One region of the Marinobacter sp. BSs20148 genome, then DNA from elsewhere that is predicted to be linked to it. Evidence: predicted binding sites of a transcription regulator. Region 1 holds the regulator's gene; each other region holds the start of a gene.
The links. Region 1 encodes sigma-54, which starts transcription at its own class of promoters, with help from an activator protein. Its sites were predicted from a motif close to ANTGGCATNNANNTTGCTNT; they were not measured.
Positions count from the first base shown of each region.

Region 1 (4,246 bases):
TGCCAAAGGCGTTGCAACCTACACCGGCGATGTTGAACTGGTGCAAGGCGATACCAAGCTGTTTGCTCAAGAGGTGGTGCTCTACCGCGACATAAATGGGCTTAACCGCATTGAAGCCACCGGCACCCCGGCCCATTACGTTCAGCCCACGGCCAACGGAAAAGGGGAAACCGACGCAAAAGCCCTTACCATAACCTGGTCTGCTGCCGAGAAGCAGCTGACCTTTGAACGCGACGCAGTGATCAGGCAAACTGGCAATATTTTTCGCGGTGAACTGATTCTTTACGATACCGTGAACCGCGTCGTCACTGCCCAAGGCAGCATCGAAGCAGGCTCCGGGTCAGGCCGGGTAGAAATGACAATCCAGCCGCGCAGCACGCAGGAGTCCGATGGCCGTTCTCAGAGCCAGTAATCTGGCAAAAAGCTACAAACAGAAAAAAGTGGTGATTGACGTTTCGCTGGAAATTCGCAGCGGCGAAATCGTCGGACTGCTAGGCCCTAATGGTGCCGGCAAAACCACCTGCTTTTACATGATTGTGGGGCTGGTGCAGGCCGACCACGGCCGCATTACGATCGATAACCAGGACATCACCCCGCTGCCGATGCACGGCCGTGCCCGCAAAGGCATTGGCTATCTGCCCCAGGAAGCCTCGGTGTTCCGCAAACTTAGCGTGCGCGACAATATCATGGCCATTCTGGAAACCCGCAAAGGTATGAAACGGGCGGAACGCGACGCGAAGTTAGAGGAATTGCTAGCCGAGTTTCACATCAATCACATCCGCGACAGTATGGGTATGGCACTGTCTGGGGGCGAGCGTCGCCGGGTAGAAATTGCTCGCGCTCTGGCTATGGAGCCCGCTTTTATTCTGTTGGACGAACCCTTCGCCGGGGTCGACCCAATCTCGGTTAGCGACATCAAGCAAATCATTCGCCACCTGCGCGACAAAGGCATAGGCGTATTGATCACCGACCACAACGTGCGCGATACGCTGGACATCTGCGAAAACGCCTACATTGTATCCGGCGGCCATATTATTGCTTCCGGCAGCTCCGCTGAAATTTTTGCCAATCAACAAGTCAAAGAGGTCTACCTAGGCAACGAATTCCGGTTGTAATGAACCTTAGAAGTGGGTTTGCGATGACATCGCCACAGGTGAATCGGTTGATTCCCCGGCGAACTCTAGTAGACTCGGCAGAGAACTTGCTTGTGAACGCAAACCCCGGTTAGCCAACCTTTTTTAGTGGCTGCCACGCGCCAACCGATCGAGTAATGGATTTCCAAGAATGGTAATGAAAGCTTCTTTGCAGCTCAAGCTGGGCCAGAGCCTGACCATGACGCCCCAGCTCCAGCAGGCGATTCGCCTGTTACAGCTTTCTACCCTCGACTTGCAACAAGAAATCCAGCAGGCGCTGGAATCCAACCCCATGTTGGAAGCACCGGAAGACGACGATCACGGCGACGAGGAATCCACGCACGCGGACACGAACAACGATCAAAACACGGACTCCAGTGCAGACGATCGTGGGATAGATAGTGGGATAAATAGCGGGGTGGACGGCACCGCTGAAAGCGCAGCAGAGACATCTTCAGACACCAGCAAAGACTGGGACGAAAACGAAAACGGTCCCGACTGGGCCAGCGAAAATGAAATACCCGATACCTTGCCAGACGACCTGCCGGTAGATACGGCCTGGGACGACGTGTACCAATCTGCGCCGGCGCCGGCCAGCAGTAATGGCGACGATAACGACTACGATTTTGAAACCCGCAACTCGCCCACTGAAACCCTGCGCGATCACCTGGAGTGGCAGCTAAACCTGACCACCATGACGGAACGCGACCGCGCCGTTGCTCACGCCCTGATGGACGCTGTTGACGAACGCGGCTACCTGACCAGCTCGCTGGCCGAGATTTATACCGGCCTGCAGGACGAGCATGACGACGACCCTCTGGAACTGGATGAACTGGAAGCGGTACTACGACGCCTGCAGTTTTTTGACCCACCCGGTGTGTTTGGTCGCGACTTGCAGGAATGCCTTCTAATCCAGCTGAACCAGATGCCACCAGACACCCCTTGGGTTTCTCAGGCGCGCATGGTCATCACCCACTACATCAGCCTGCTGGGCAACCGTGACTACGCCCAACTGCTGCGCCGTAGCCGCCTCAAAGAAGACCAGCTAAAACAGGTACTGGCGCTGATTACCAGCCTGAACCCGCGCCCCGGCAATGTGATTGACCAAACCGAACCGGACTACGTAATTCCAGACGTGATTGTGTACAAGCGCAACGAGCGCTGGCGGGTAGAGTTGAACCCAGAAATTGCACCGCGCATTCGTGTCAATGCCAGCTATGCTTCATTGATAAAGCGTGCCGATAGCAGCGCTGACAACACCTACATGCGGGATCAGTTACAAGAGGCTAAATGGTTCATCAAAAGTCTGCAAAGCCGCAACGAAACGCTGCTAAAAGTGGCTACCCGTATTGTGGAATACCAACAGGGTTTTCTAGACCAGGGGGAAGAAGCTATGAAGCCGCTGATCCTTTCGGAAATCGCCCAAGCCGTAGAAATGCATGAATCTACCATCTCCCGGGTAACCACCCAGAAGTTCATGCACACACCTCGCGGCATTTTTGAGCTCAAATATTTTTTCTCAAGCCATGTCAGTACCGATGCTGGCGGAGAATGTTCTTCAACCGCCATCCGCGCCATGATAAAAAAACTGATAGCCGTCGAAACCTCCAAAAAACCGTTGAGCGACAGCAAGATTGCCGCCATGCTTGGGGAACAGGGAATCCAAGTGGCGCGGCGTACCGTGGCCAAATACCGGGAGGCACTGCAAATACCTCCATCGAACGAAAGAAAGCGACTGGTGTAGCAACACCGACCTAACAACACCCATGCGATAGCAGGAGAAGCCTATGCAACTCAATATTTCTGGCCATCATGTCGAACTGACCGAAGCACTCAAAGAGTACGTGAACGAAAAGTTCCAGCGCCTGGAGCGCCACTTCGACCAGATAAGTAACACCAATGTGACTCTACAGGTGGAAAAATTGCGCCAGATAGCCGAAGCTACCGTAAATATTAGTGGTGGCGAATTGCACGCTAAGGCAGAAAGCGAAGACATGTACGCAGCTATTGACGCTCTGGTGGACAAACTGGACCGCCAGATTCTCAAGCACAAAGAAAAGCAAGTATCCCGGATGCACGGTAACTAACACCGGATACAACGCGTAAACGCTTCACGCGCTGCGGCATGGCACCATGCCGCAGCCTTTTTTTTAATGGAAGTACCGTCGACCCATGAGCGAGACATCCCTGACAATAGAAACCATCCTTGCCCCGGAACTGACACTTTGCAACGTGCCAGCGTCCAGCAAGAAAAGGGTTCTTGAGTTTATTGCAGAGCAGATTCACCTGCATAACGCCACCTTGGGCGACACTCAGATATTCAGCAATCTGATTGCCCGCGAGCGCCTGGGGTCCACCGGGATCGGCCAGGGCATCGCCATTCCTCACTGCCGCCTGGAAGGCCTGGAGCACGTTATTGGCCTGCTCGTCACCCTTAGCGAGAGCGTGGACTTCGATGCAATTGACAACCAGCCGGTAGATTTGGTGTTTGCTCTGGTTGTACCAAAAGAAGCCACCAGCGAGCATCTTGAGCTGCTTAGTCAGCTTGCAGAAAAATTCAACGATCGGGCTTTTTGTGACCGCCTGCGCCAGTCGGAAGATGCCATTACCCTATTTCAGCGCATGACCTCCGGACGCTAGTCTGTCTTGGCCTGATCCACTTCGACCGTTCGCAATCAAAGGGTTATTGACGATGAAACTGATTATTGTTAGCGGCCGTTCCGGATCGGGTAAAAGTACCGCCTTGCACGTTCTTGAAGATCTGGGTTTTTACTGCATCGACAACCTACCCATTGGCCTGCTGTTCCCGCTGACCAGAGAAGCGGCCGCACAAGAGCCCGCCGGCCGCCTGCACAAAATGGCGGTGAGCATAGACGCGCGCAACCTGTCCGGTGAGCTGGCCAATTTCGAAGATATTCACCGACGCCTGAAGGACACAGGCATCAGTGCTGAAATCATATTTTTAGACGCCGACGAGCAATCTCTACTGCAACGCTTTCATGCTACCCGACGCAAGCACCCACTGAGCGACGATCACACGTCATTGCGCGAAGCCATCAGCTCGGAAAAAAAACTGCTGGAACCCTTGTCGAATCTGGCTGACCTTTACATCA
Region 1 covers NC_018268.1:2,856,480-2,860,725, forward strand. The annotation lists gene lptA (lipopolysaccharide transport periplasmic protein LptA) at 1-412, shown strand, start outside; gene lptB (LPS export ABC transporter ATP-binding protein) at 390-1,115, shown strand; gene MRBBS_RS12965 (RNA polymerase factor sigma-54) at 1,285-2,877, shown strand; gene hpf (ribosome hibernation promoting factor) at 2,921-3,220, shown strand; gene ptsN (PTS IIA-like nitrogen regulatory protein PtsN) at 3,306-3,773, shown strand; gene rapZ (RNase adapter RapZ) at 3,826-4,246, shown strand, end outside.

Region 2 (4,246 bases), 1.1 Mb from region 1:
GACGCAGAAAGTATCAGACTGCCCCAGGCCCACTGTTTTAAACCACCTACCACAAAGCAGGTGACCATCACCATTAAGGCAATGGTCGCGGCGGAAATGCTGATCAGCCCCAGGCTTCCGATAAACGCCCCGGAAATGGCAGAATCTATTAGCAACAATTGCTGTCGAATGGAGGATGAGTTGCGTCTGCGCGCATCCAGTGAAAACAGTTGGGCCAGATGGGGCCATACCATTGCAAATCCCGCCATACCAAAGAGCCACACTGAGTGGACCCCTTCGGCAATACCGGCGACCATAATGACGGCCATGGCGGCGTAACCCAGCGTACGGCCAAGATAGTCTGGCATGATAGGCACGGTCGTTGACGGTGTTCCTTCAGCAGAGTCAATGGCGTTAGCGGGAATTGTTCCGGTATCGCGAATGTTGGCAGATGATTTGATCATTTCAGAATCGAATCCTTCCTGTCAGCATGTCTTTGAACATAACCCAGTCGCCCATCAAGCTGTATAGGGGGTGGCGGAATGTAGCAGGGCGATTTTTCTCATAGCCAAAATGGCCTACCCAGGCGAAGCCATATCCAATCACTGGAAGCGCCAGCAGCCAAAGCAGGTTGCCAGACACAGCCACCCAGACTATGACGGCAAGCACCAGTGAGCTGCCAATAAAGTGCAATCGCCTACAGGTTCGGTTACGGTGCTCATTTAAGTAAAAGGGATAGAATTCAGCAAAGCTATGAAAGATTTTTGGTGTGCTCACAGTAGCCTCCATGTCGCTTTTAATTGTTGGTTTTACATGAGGGCACTCAGCCTGACAGTCATGTTTGATTGTTACCATTGAGTGCTATAACAAGGCTTTACTCTAACACTTGACAGGACTTTATGACCGCTATCAGCGATTTTATTCTTGCCCGAAGTTCCGAGCCGCGCCTGCAAGCACCGGCACCGGGGCCGGGCGTTCTGGCGCGGGCTTTTGCTTGCGCGGCGCGAGCGCCAGATCATGGTCTTTTACGGCCCTGGCGTTACTTGGTGGTGGAAGGAGAAGGCCTTGAGCGTTTGGGCGATTTGTTTGCAGACACCTACGGTCCGGAAGCCGATGAAAAAATCCTGTCAAAGCTTCGCAAAGCGCCGCTTCGGGCACCCATGGTGATTATTGCGATTGCGTCACCGGTTGAACACCCGAAAATTCCGGCCCGCGAGCAAGTTTTGTCCGCTGCCGCGAGCACCACCTTGCTTGAGTTGGCGCTTCAGGATGCGGGCTTTGGTGTTATGTGGCGAACCGGGTCTCCGGCTTATAATCCGGCGGTCACAGAGGCGTTGGGTTTGAGCGAGCAGGAATCGGTGATTGGCTTTATTTACACCGGCAGCGTTGTTTCTGCCAAGCCTGCGGTGCCGCGTCTTGAACCGACGGTGTTTGTGTCGCGCTGGCCGCAGTAGCCAGCGCTTATGTGCTCTTTAGGGTATTCTTTAGAACTACTTCTTAGCGCACTCGTCAACGTACCCTTCAGAGGTCGTTCAGTAGCTCCAGCGTGTAGGCCAGACGCTGGGGCGCTGACTCCATTTCCAAAATTTTCTGCATGAGCTCAGGCTCAAAGTGCACTACGCCAAACAGCGCCAGGCTGAACTGACCGTCGGTTTTTTTCTGCCATTCTTCTGATTCCGCCAGTTGTTTTACCGATTTCCGAATCGTCGGGTCGCCGTGGCCCAGAGCGACCAGTCGGTGCAGAATTTTATCCCGCAATTCGGCGCAATCGTGGGTTTCAGTGTCGCTTAGCGGTTGGTCGCTAAGCTCCGTGCATTCATAGATCTGGTAGGGCAACTGCTGGAGCTGCTTGTCGAGCCGGTAGCGCTGCAGTATGTGCACGTTCAGCAGCAGGCGACCGTCTTCCATGGTTTCCAGAAGCTCGCAGCGGCCTGCGCTAAATACGTCGTAGGGCCGATACGTGGCCTGATTAGAGCTTAGCGCCTGCTCCAGAGACTCTGCTTGCTTGCCCGGGCTCAACTGTTTTTCGGTGTGACAGATTGCCAGTAGGGTTTCGGTTTCCAGGCAGTGTTGAATCATCGCGCGGTAGCGCGGCTCAAACACGTGCAGCGGGAACACAGTGCCGGGGAAGGTGACGCACCCGGGAATAGGGAAGATGCAGATTTTGGCCACGGGTTTGCTCCAAGATGGTTGGCGGAAAATGGTCAGCTAAAAGTGGTCGACGAAAGTGGCGTCTACACACTTTACGCTGCCGTTGCGCTAACTGCTCACATCCGGGCGGCAAAAACGTTGTGAGTGGCGAGTGCCTTGAGGGCAGTTGCTTGCCGTTTTTTTGCAGTGGCTTGGGTGTGGCATTGTTCGAGCGGCTCAATACCGACATTATTGAGAGGTTTTTAGCCTTTTAAAGCCTGAAAACAACGCTGCAATCCTGTTAAGGCAAAAATTTACACAGTTTTCACCATTCTGGCATTGCACTTGCTTTTAACTCTTCATACACCTGAAACCGGCAATCTTTCGTTAACCGCCGGCACAGAATTACGGAGGCAGTATGGCAATCAATTTTGACAGTGCACTGGGTATTCACCAATACGCCCTTCAGGCACGCGTTCAGCGCGCAGAAATTCTGGCCAATAATCTCGCCAACGCCGACACCCCGGGCTTCAAGGCCCGTGATATCGACTTCCAGGCGATCATGAAGCGAGCGCAGAGCAGCGCCAGCGGCTTCGACATGAACACCACCAACAGTGGCCATATGAACGAAGGTGGCGGTGCGCCCGGCTCTGCAAGCGACAATGATTTGTTGTATCGCACACCGCATCAGCCTTCGGTAGACGGCAATACGGTAGACGCTCAGCAAGAACAGAGCCGCTTTATGCGCAACGCCATGGACTACCAGGCCAGCTTCCAGTTTCTTAGCAGCAAATTCAGCGGGATTAGCAAAGCGCTGACAGGCCAGTAAGCCGCAGGCAATACAGTGAACACAGGAGATTTTTATGTCATTGGGTAACATTTTCGACATCGCCGGTTCCGGTATGACTGCGCAATCGCTGCGACTAAACACCACAGCGTCTAACATTGCCAACGCCGAAACCGCCAGTTCCAGCACCGGTGAAACCTACCGCGCCCGTAAGCCAGTGTTTGCGGCGGTCCAGCAGTCGCTGTTAAACGGCAACCAGCCGGCGTTCGGCTCCGGGGCAGAAGGTGGTGCCGGAGTTCGGGTGGAAGGCATAGTCGAAAGCGATGCCGAACTGCAGATGCGCTATGAGCCCAACCACCCTGCTGCTAGTGAAGACGGCTATGTGTACTACCCCAATGTGAATGTGGCAGAAGAAATGGCCGATATGATGTCCTCTTCGCGCAGCTTCCAGATGAATGTAGACATCATGAACACTGCCAAGTCGATGATGCAGCGCATTTTAACCCTGGGCCAGAACTAACAGGCGGTAATCAATCATGAGTGCAGTAAACGCAAGCCAGGCAACAGATGTCCTAAGCCAATACCAGCTGAAACAGCAGTCGGCAAGCGGCAAAGGCGAGCTGGGAAAAAATGAATTCATGGAGCTGATGCTGGCCCAGTTGAAGAATCAGAACCCGCTGGATCCGCAAGATAACGGCGAATTTATTTCCCAGTTGGCGCAATTCAGTTCGCTGGAAGAAATGCAGAAGTTGTCTGGCAACGTGGACAGCGTGGTCGGTGAATTCCGCTCTACCCAGGCCCTGCAGGCCTCCGCCATGGTTGGTAAAACCGTGTTGGTGGCGTCGGATTTGGCGATGCTTGGTGCCAGCGGCGAGGTTAACGGAACCGTCGATGTGCCTGCCTCAACCGGTGGCGTACAGGTGTCGATATTGAACGGTTCGGGTGAGTTGGTGCGGCAGATGGAATTGGGCGGCAAGCCCGCAGGTTCTGCCAAGTTCACGTGGGACGGTAAAGACGGCAACGGCAGTGCTGTGCCGCAAGGATCTTATTATACAGTGGCTTCCGGGTCCTATCCCGGTGGTTCGCAGCAGCTGGGTACCATGATGAGCGCAAACGTCGACAGCGTGTCTTTGGGTAAAGGCGGCTCTATTTCTCTGAATCTTGCGGGCATGGGTTCGATTGACCTGTCGCAAGTTCAACAAATTAATTAATACCGGCGTCAGCAGGGGTGAATCATGGCATTTAACACAGGATTAAGCGGCCTCAGGGCGGCGGCGGTAGACTTGGACGTAACCGGCAATAACATTGCAAACGCCAGTACAGTGGGCTTCAAAGGCAGCCGCGTGCAGT
Region 2 covers NC_018268.1:1,755,978-1,760,223, forward strand. The annotation lists gene MRBBS_RS07940 (adenylate/guanylate cyclase domain-containing protein) at 1-443, opposite strand, end outside; gene MRBBS_RS07945 (Mpo1-like protein) at 445-768, opposite strand; gene MRBBS_RS07950 (nitroreductase) at 879-1,433, shown strand; gene MRBBS_RS07955 (LON peptidase substrate-binding domain-containing protein) at 1,501-2,151, opposite strand; gene flgB (flagellar basal body rod protein FlgB) at 2,528-2,938, shown strand; gene flgC (flagellar basal body rod protein FlgC) at 2,973-3,416, shown strand; gene MRBBS_RS07970 (flagellar hook assembly protein FlgD) at 3,433-4,107, shown strand; gene flgE (flagellar hook protein FlgE) at 4,132-4,246, shown strand, end outside.
Region 2: a site for sigma-54 is predicted at 2,442-2,461, ahead of flgB (flagellar basal body rod protein FlgB). Genes of this name have one in related genera too.

Region 3 (4,246 bases), 1.0 Mb from region 1:
AGAAATAAATCAGCACGTTGCGGCACATGGCAATATCAAACTTACCTAGAAGATACCGCTCTAATAAGTTGATTTCCTTATACTCCACCATCGCTTTTATCTGTGGTTTGATCTGCCAACTGCCGTTGACAGCAGCGGTAAAAAACTGTTTTTGCCGCTCCGGCGACAAGCCCCGGCCAATAGCAATAGCTTCATATTCGCCGCGTCGCGCCGCGTCCAGAACCGTTTTGGAAATGTCGGTGGCAACAATCTTCACATCACGCAGGCGCCCAGGACGCGAGCGGCGATACTCTTCGATCACGATTGCCGTGGAATAAGGTTCCTGCCCGGTGGAGCAGGCCGCCGACCAGATGCGTAACGGTTGTGCCATTTTACGATCAGCAAAATCAGGCAGCAAAATATCCTGCAAAATGCGGAACGGATGATTGTCCCGAAACCATAGAGTTTCGTTGGTGGTCATGGCATCAATAACCACCTCGCTCAGATTATGGCGGCCCGGACGCTTCAAGCGATCGAGTAACTCGCCAAGAGAGCCTAGCTGATTGTCTTCCAGAATCCGGCGCAGCCGACTCTTCACCAGATACTGTTTATTGTCGCCCAGCAGAATGCCGGATGCGTCCTGTAAAAAGGTTTTGAACGCAACGTATTCCTGAGGAGTAATTTCAGCTTTCATGCGTTCTCGATTCTGACAGCCTGTGAAGTAACACGTTTATTTTCCATCAATAATATCCATAACCCGCTCGGCCAGTTCGTCGGGGCTGAATTTCGCCATAAAATCGTCTGCACCCACTTTCTGAACCATTGCTTTATTAAACACTCCGCTCAGGGACGTGTGCAGCATAATAAACAGTTCGCTGATCAGCGGATTTTCTTTGCAGCGCGCAACTAGTGTATACCCGTCCATTTCAGGCATTTCAACGTCAGAAATCATCATCGAATGATGATCCGTCGCCTTCGAACCGTCGGCGGTGATCTCTACCAGATAGTCCAACGCCTGCTTGCCGTCATTATGGGTGACAACATCCATGCCTATCGCTTTCAGGCAACGCTCGATCTGCCGCCGGGCCACACTGGAATCATCCACCACCAACACCGGAAGATGACCTTGAACCCGCGATGCATTGCGGCTGAGGATGTCTTCACCAACGTCTTCTTTTAACGGAGCCACTTCCGAAAGAACCTTTTCTACATCAATGACCTCAATGAGTTTTTCGTCAATTTTGGTGACGGCTGTCAGGTATACATCGCGGCCTGCGCCTTTGGGCGGTGGCAGAATATCTTCCCAGTTCATGTTCACAATACCTTCCACACCACTCACTAGAAAGCCTTGGGTTTTGCGATTGTACTCGGTAATGATCACAAAACTGGTGGCCAGATCTTCTTGAGGGATGGCCGGCATGCCAATCGCCATCGCCAGATCAATAATCGGAATAGTCGCGCCGCGTGTGTAGGCCACGCCGCGAACCACCGGCAGGCTGCTGGGAATGCTGAACAGCTTAGGGCACTGCAACACCTCTTTTACCTTGAACACATTAATGCCATAAATCTGGCGCCCGCGGAGCCGAAACAATAACAACTCCAGCCGGTTTTTACCGACCATCTGCGTACGCTGGTTAACGCTGTCCAATACACCTGCCATAGTTCTTTCTCCCGACGGCCGGGCTAACCGGCACAGTTTTTGCTCGCTTAAGAGTCTTGAAAGAGCAATTTTTCTGACATGCGCCAAAATATGGCGACTGCATATCAAGTTTAACGGCCAGTGCCCGCGAATCGTGATGCCACCGGAATTATTTTTGCGCAGCACGGCCGACTTCACCAACACACCGGCAAAACAGGACGCTTTCACATTATGCGCAACCACACTCTTGTCATCGCCCTGCTCGGCCTATGCCTAAGCTCATTTGCGCTAGCAAACTCTACCGCACACGATATTCACGCTGCAGCTAATCTGTTTTTGCAACAGTTTGCCACAGAACAGGCCGCCGCAGGCTATGAAGTCAGCTATGAAAGTGCAAAACCCGACCCCAGATTGTCATTGGCTGAATGCAATGGTGCACTGGATGTCAATTTCAGCGGTGATCCTTGGAAATCCGGCCAGCCCTCTATGTTGATCGAGTGCAGCGGGGAGCGGCCATGGCGCATGTACCTGAGCGCTACCGTAGACATTCGCGGACAGGCGTTGGTGGCTAGCCGCCCACTCGCCCGTGGCGAGCGCCTCCGCGCCGATATGGTGAGCCTACAGACCGTTGTGGTGAATGCCAGCCGCCGTGGGACCATCGCCAAAGCGCAGTCAATCATTGGTATGGAGGTTCGCCGGCCAATTAACAGTGGCTCGTTGATCACCCCGGATCTGCTTGCTGCCCCTGATGCCGTGGAACGTGGCGACCATGTGATGATCACCGCCAGCAGCGGTTCTTTCACCGTGAGTTCGCGCGGAAAGGCCTTGGCCAATGCAGCTATTGGTGAGCAGGTGCTGGTAGAAAACTTGCAGTCTTCACGGACCATCAAAGGTCGGGTGACTGCACCTGGCCAGGTGCTGATTCCGATGTAAGAAACAAACGAAAACAAGGCGACGCTAACCGGCACTTTCTTGCCGTTACATCGCATAAGCCCTTGCCGCCAAAGCACAAGCGGCAAAAACGAGCCGGCTACTTTTTGTAGAAACATATTAAAGCTTTCCGCGCCGCCGCCGTTACGCAATTATAAGCCATATTTTGCGCCCAAATCGGCGCAGCAACCAATACAGCAGGTAACAACATGTCCGTTGACTTCAATGGAATCAACCAAAGCCAAATCAACACGCAGCGCCCCACCGCCGATAAAGCCGGCAGCGCGGTCAAAAACGCAACTGCAGATCAGGCTACAGTCCAAAGCACGCAGGCCCGCGGTGAGAGTGTTAATTTGAGCAGCCAGGCCCGCGATCTTAAACAGCTAGAGCAAAAACTAGGCGACTTCCCGGAAATGAACGATGAGCAGATTTCTAAGATTCGCAGCGCTCTGGAAGATGGCAGTTACAAAGTAGACGCTCAACAATTGGCCCAGAAAATGCTTGATATGGATAAAAGCATATTCGGATAAATAAATTATGGCCGCTATTGATGATCTAAAACACCTTCTTGCGCAAGATGTCCGCCAGTTGTCTGCTATGGCGGATCTTCTGCGCGATGAGAAAGAGTTGCTGTCTACCTCTGACATCAAACAGCTTCAGGCACTGACCGACGAAAAGAACGCCCAGCTGGAGCAAATTCGCGAACGCGCCAAACTTAAGATTCACGCTTTGGTAGCGATGGGCTTTCGTCCTGAGAGCGGCAATCCTTCCCGCTTCATCGCCGCAGCTGGCTTGACCGAACTCCACCAGCTCTGGCGCCAAGCCGATCAGGCGCTGACCCAGTGCCAGCAGCTAAACCAAAACAACGGCCGGGTCATGGCCCACATGCAAAAACGCCTGGCTAGATTAAGTGATATAGTGCGCGGTTCCAGTAGCCGACAGAAACTCTACGGCGCTGGGGGCCAGCATACGGCGGTGTCATCCAGTACTATTCTGGCAAGCGCCTGACGCATTATTAGTCTGATATGCGTCGCTGCCGTGCTTTGACCACGTTTTTTAATCGCAATCTGCCAAGGTAGCCAGAGCATGCCCGCTGTAAAACGTTTTTTGTCCGCATTTTTCTTTTCAGTCCTAGCCGCAAGCTGCGCTCTAGTGGGCACCGTCAACGCTGATGATAGCGCCATTCAGGATCTGGTTAACGTCGACGTCATAACCTCCGAAGGCCAATTTACACTTCAATTGAGGCCCGATGTGGCACCGGAGACCGTGGCTAATTTTCTGGAATACGTGCGCTCGGGCTTTTACCAAGGCACCGTATTTCACCGGGTTATTCCAGGTTTCATGGTCCAAGGCGGCGGATTTAGCTCCGATCTGCAGTCCCAAGAAACCCGCGCCCCCATCCGCAACGAAGCCACGCCTTCATTACCAAACCTGCGTGGCACCGTGGCAATGGCGCGAACCAACGCACCAGACTCTGCAACCGCCCAATTCTTTGTCAACCTGACCGACAACGACTTTCTTAATCCAAACTCGCGCGGTGCAGGTTACGCGGTGTTTGGCAAAGTTGTTTCAGGCATGGACGTCATTGACGCCATTGCCAATACAGAAACAGGATCGCGCAAAGGCATGAGTGATGTTCCGCTTCAGACCATTACGATCGAAAGCATGTCGCTTGTTAAAACTATGACCCCATGACAG
Region 3 covers NC_018268.1:1,843,148-1,847,393, reverse strand. The annotation lists gene MRBBS_RS08330 (CheR family methyltransferase) at 1-673, opposite strand, end outside; gene MRBBS_RS08325 (chemotaxis protein CheV) at 710-1,639, opposite strand; gene flgA (flagellar basal body P-ring formation chaperone FlgA) at 1,850-2,551, shown strand; gene flgM (flagellar biosynthesis anti-sigma factor FlgM) at 2,758-3,078, shown strand; gene MRBBS_RS08310 (flagella synthesis protein FlgN) at 3,086-3,556, shown strand; gene MRBBS_RS08305 (peptidylprolyl isomerase) at 3,635-4,243, shown strand; gene mnmC (FAD-dependent 5-carboxymethylaminomethyl-2-thiouridine(34) oxidoreductase MnmC) at 4,240-4,246, shown strand, end outside.
Region 3: a site for sigma-54 is predicted at 1,666-1,685, ahead of flgA (flagellar basal body P-ring formation chaperone FlgA). Genes of this name have one in related genera too.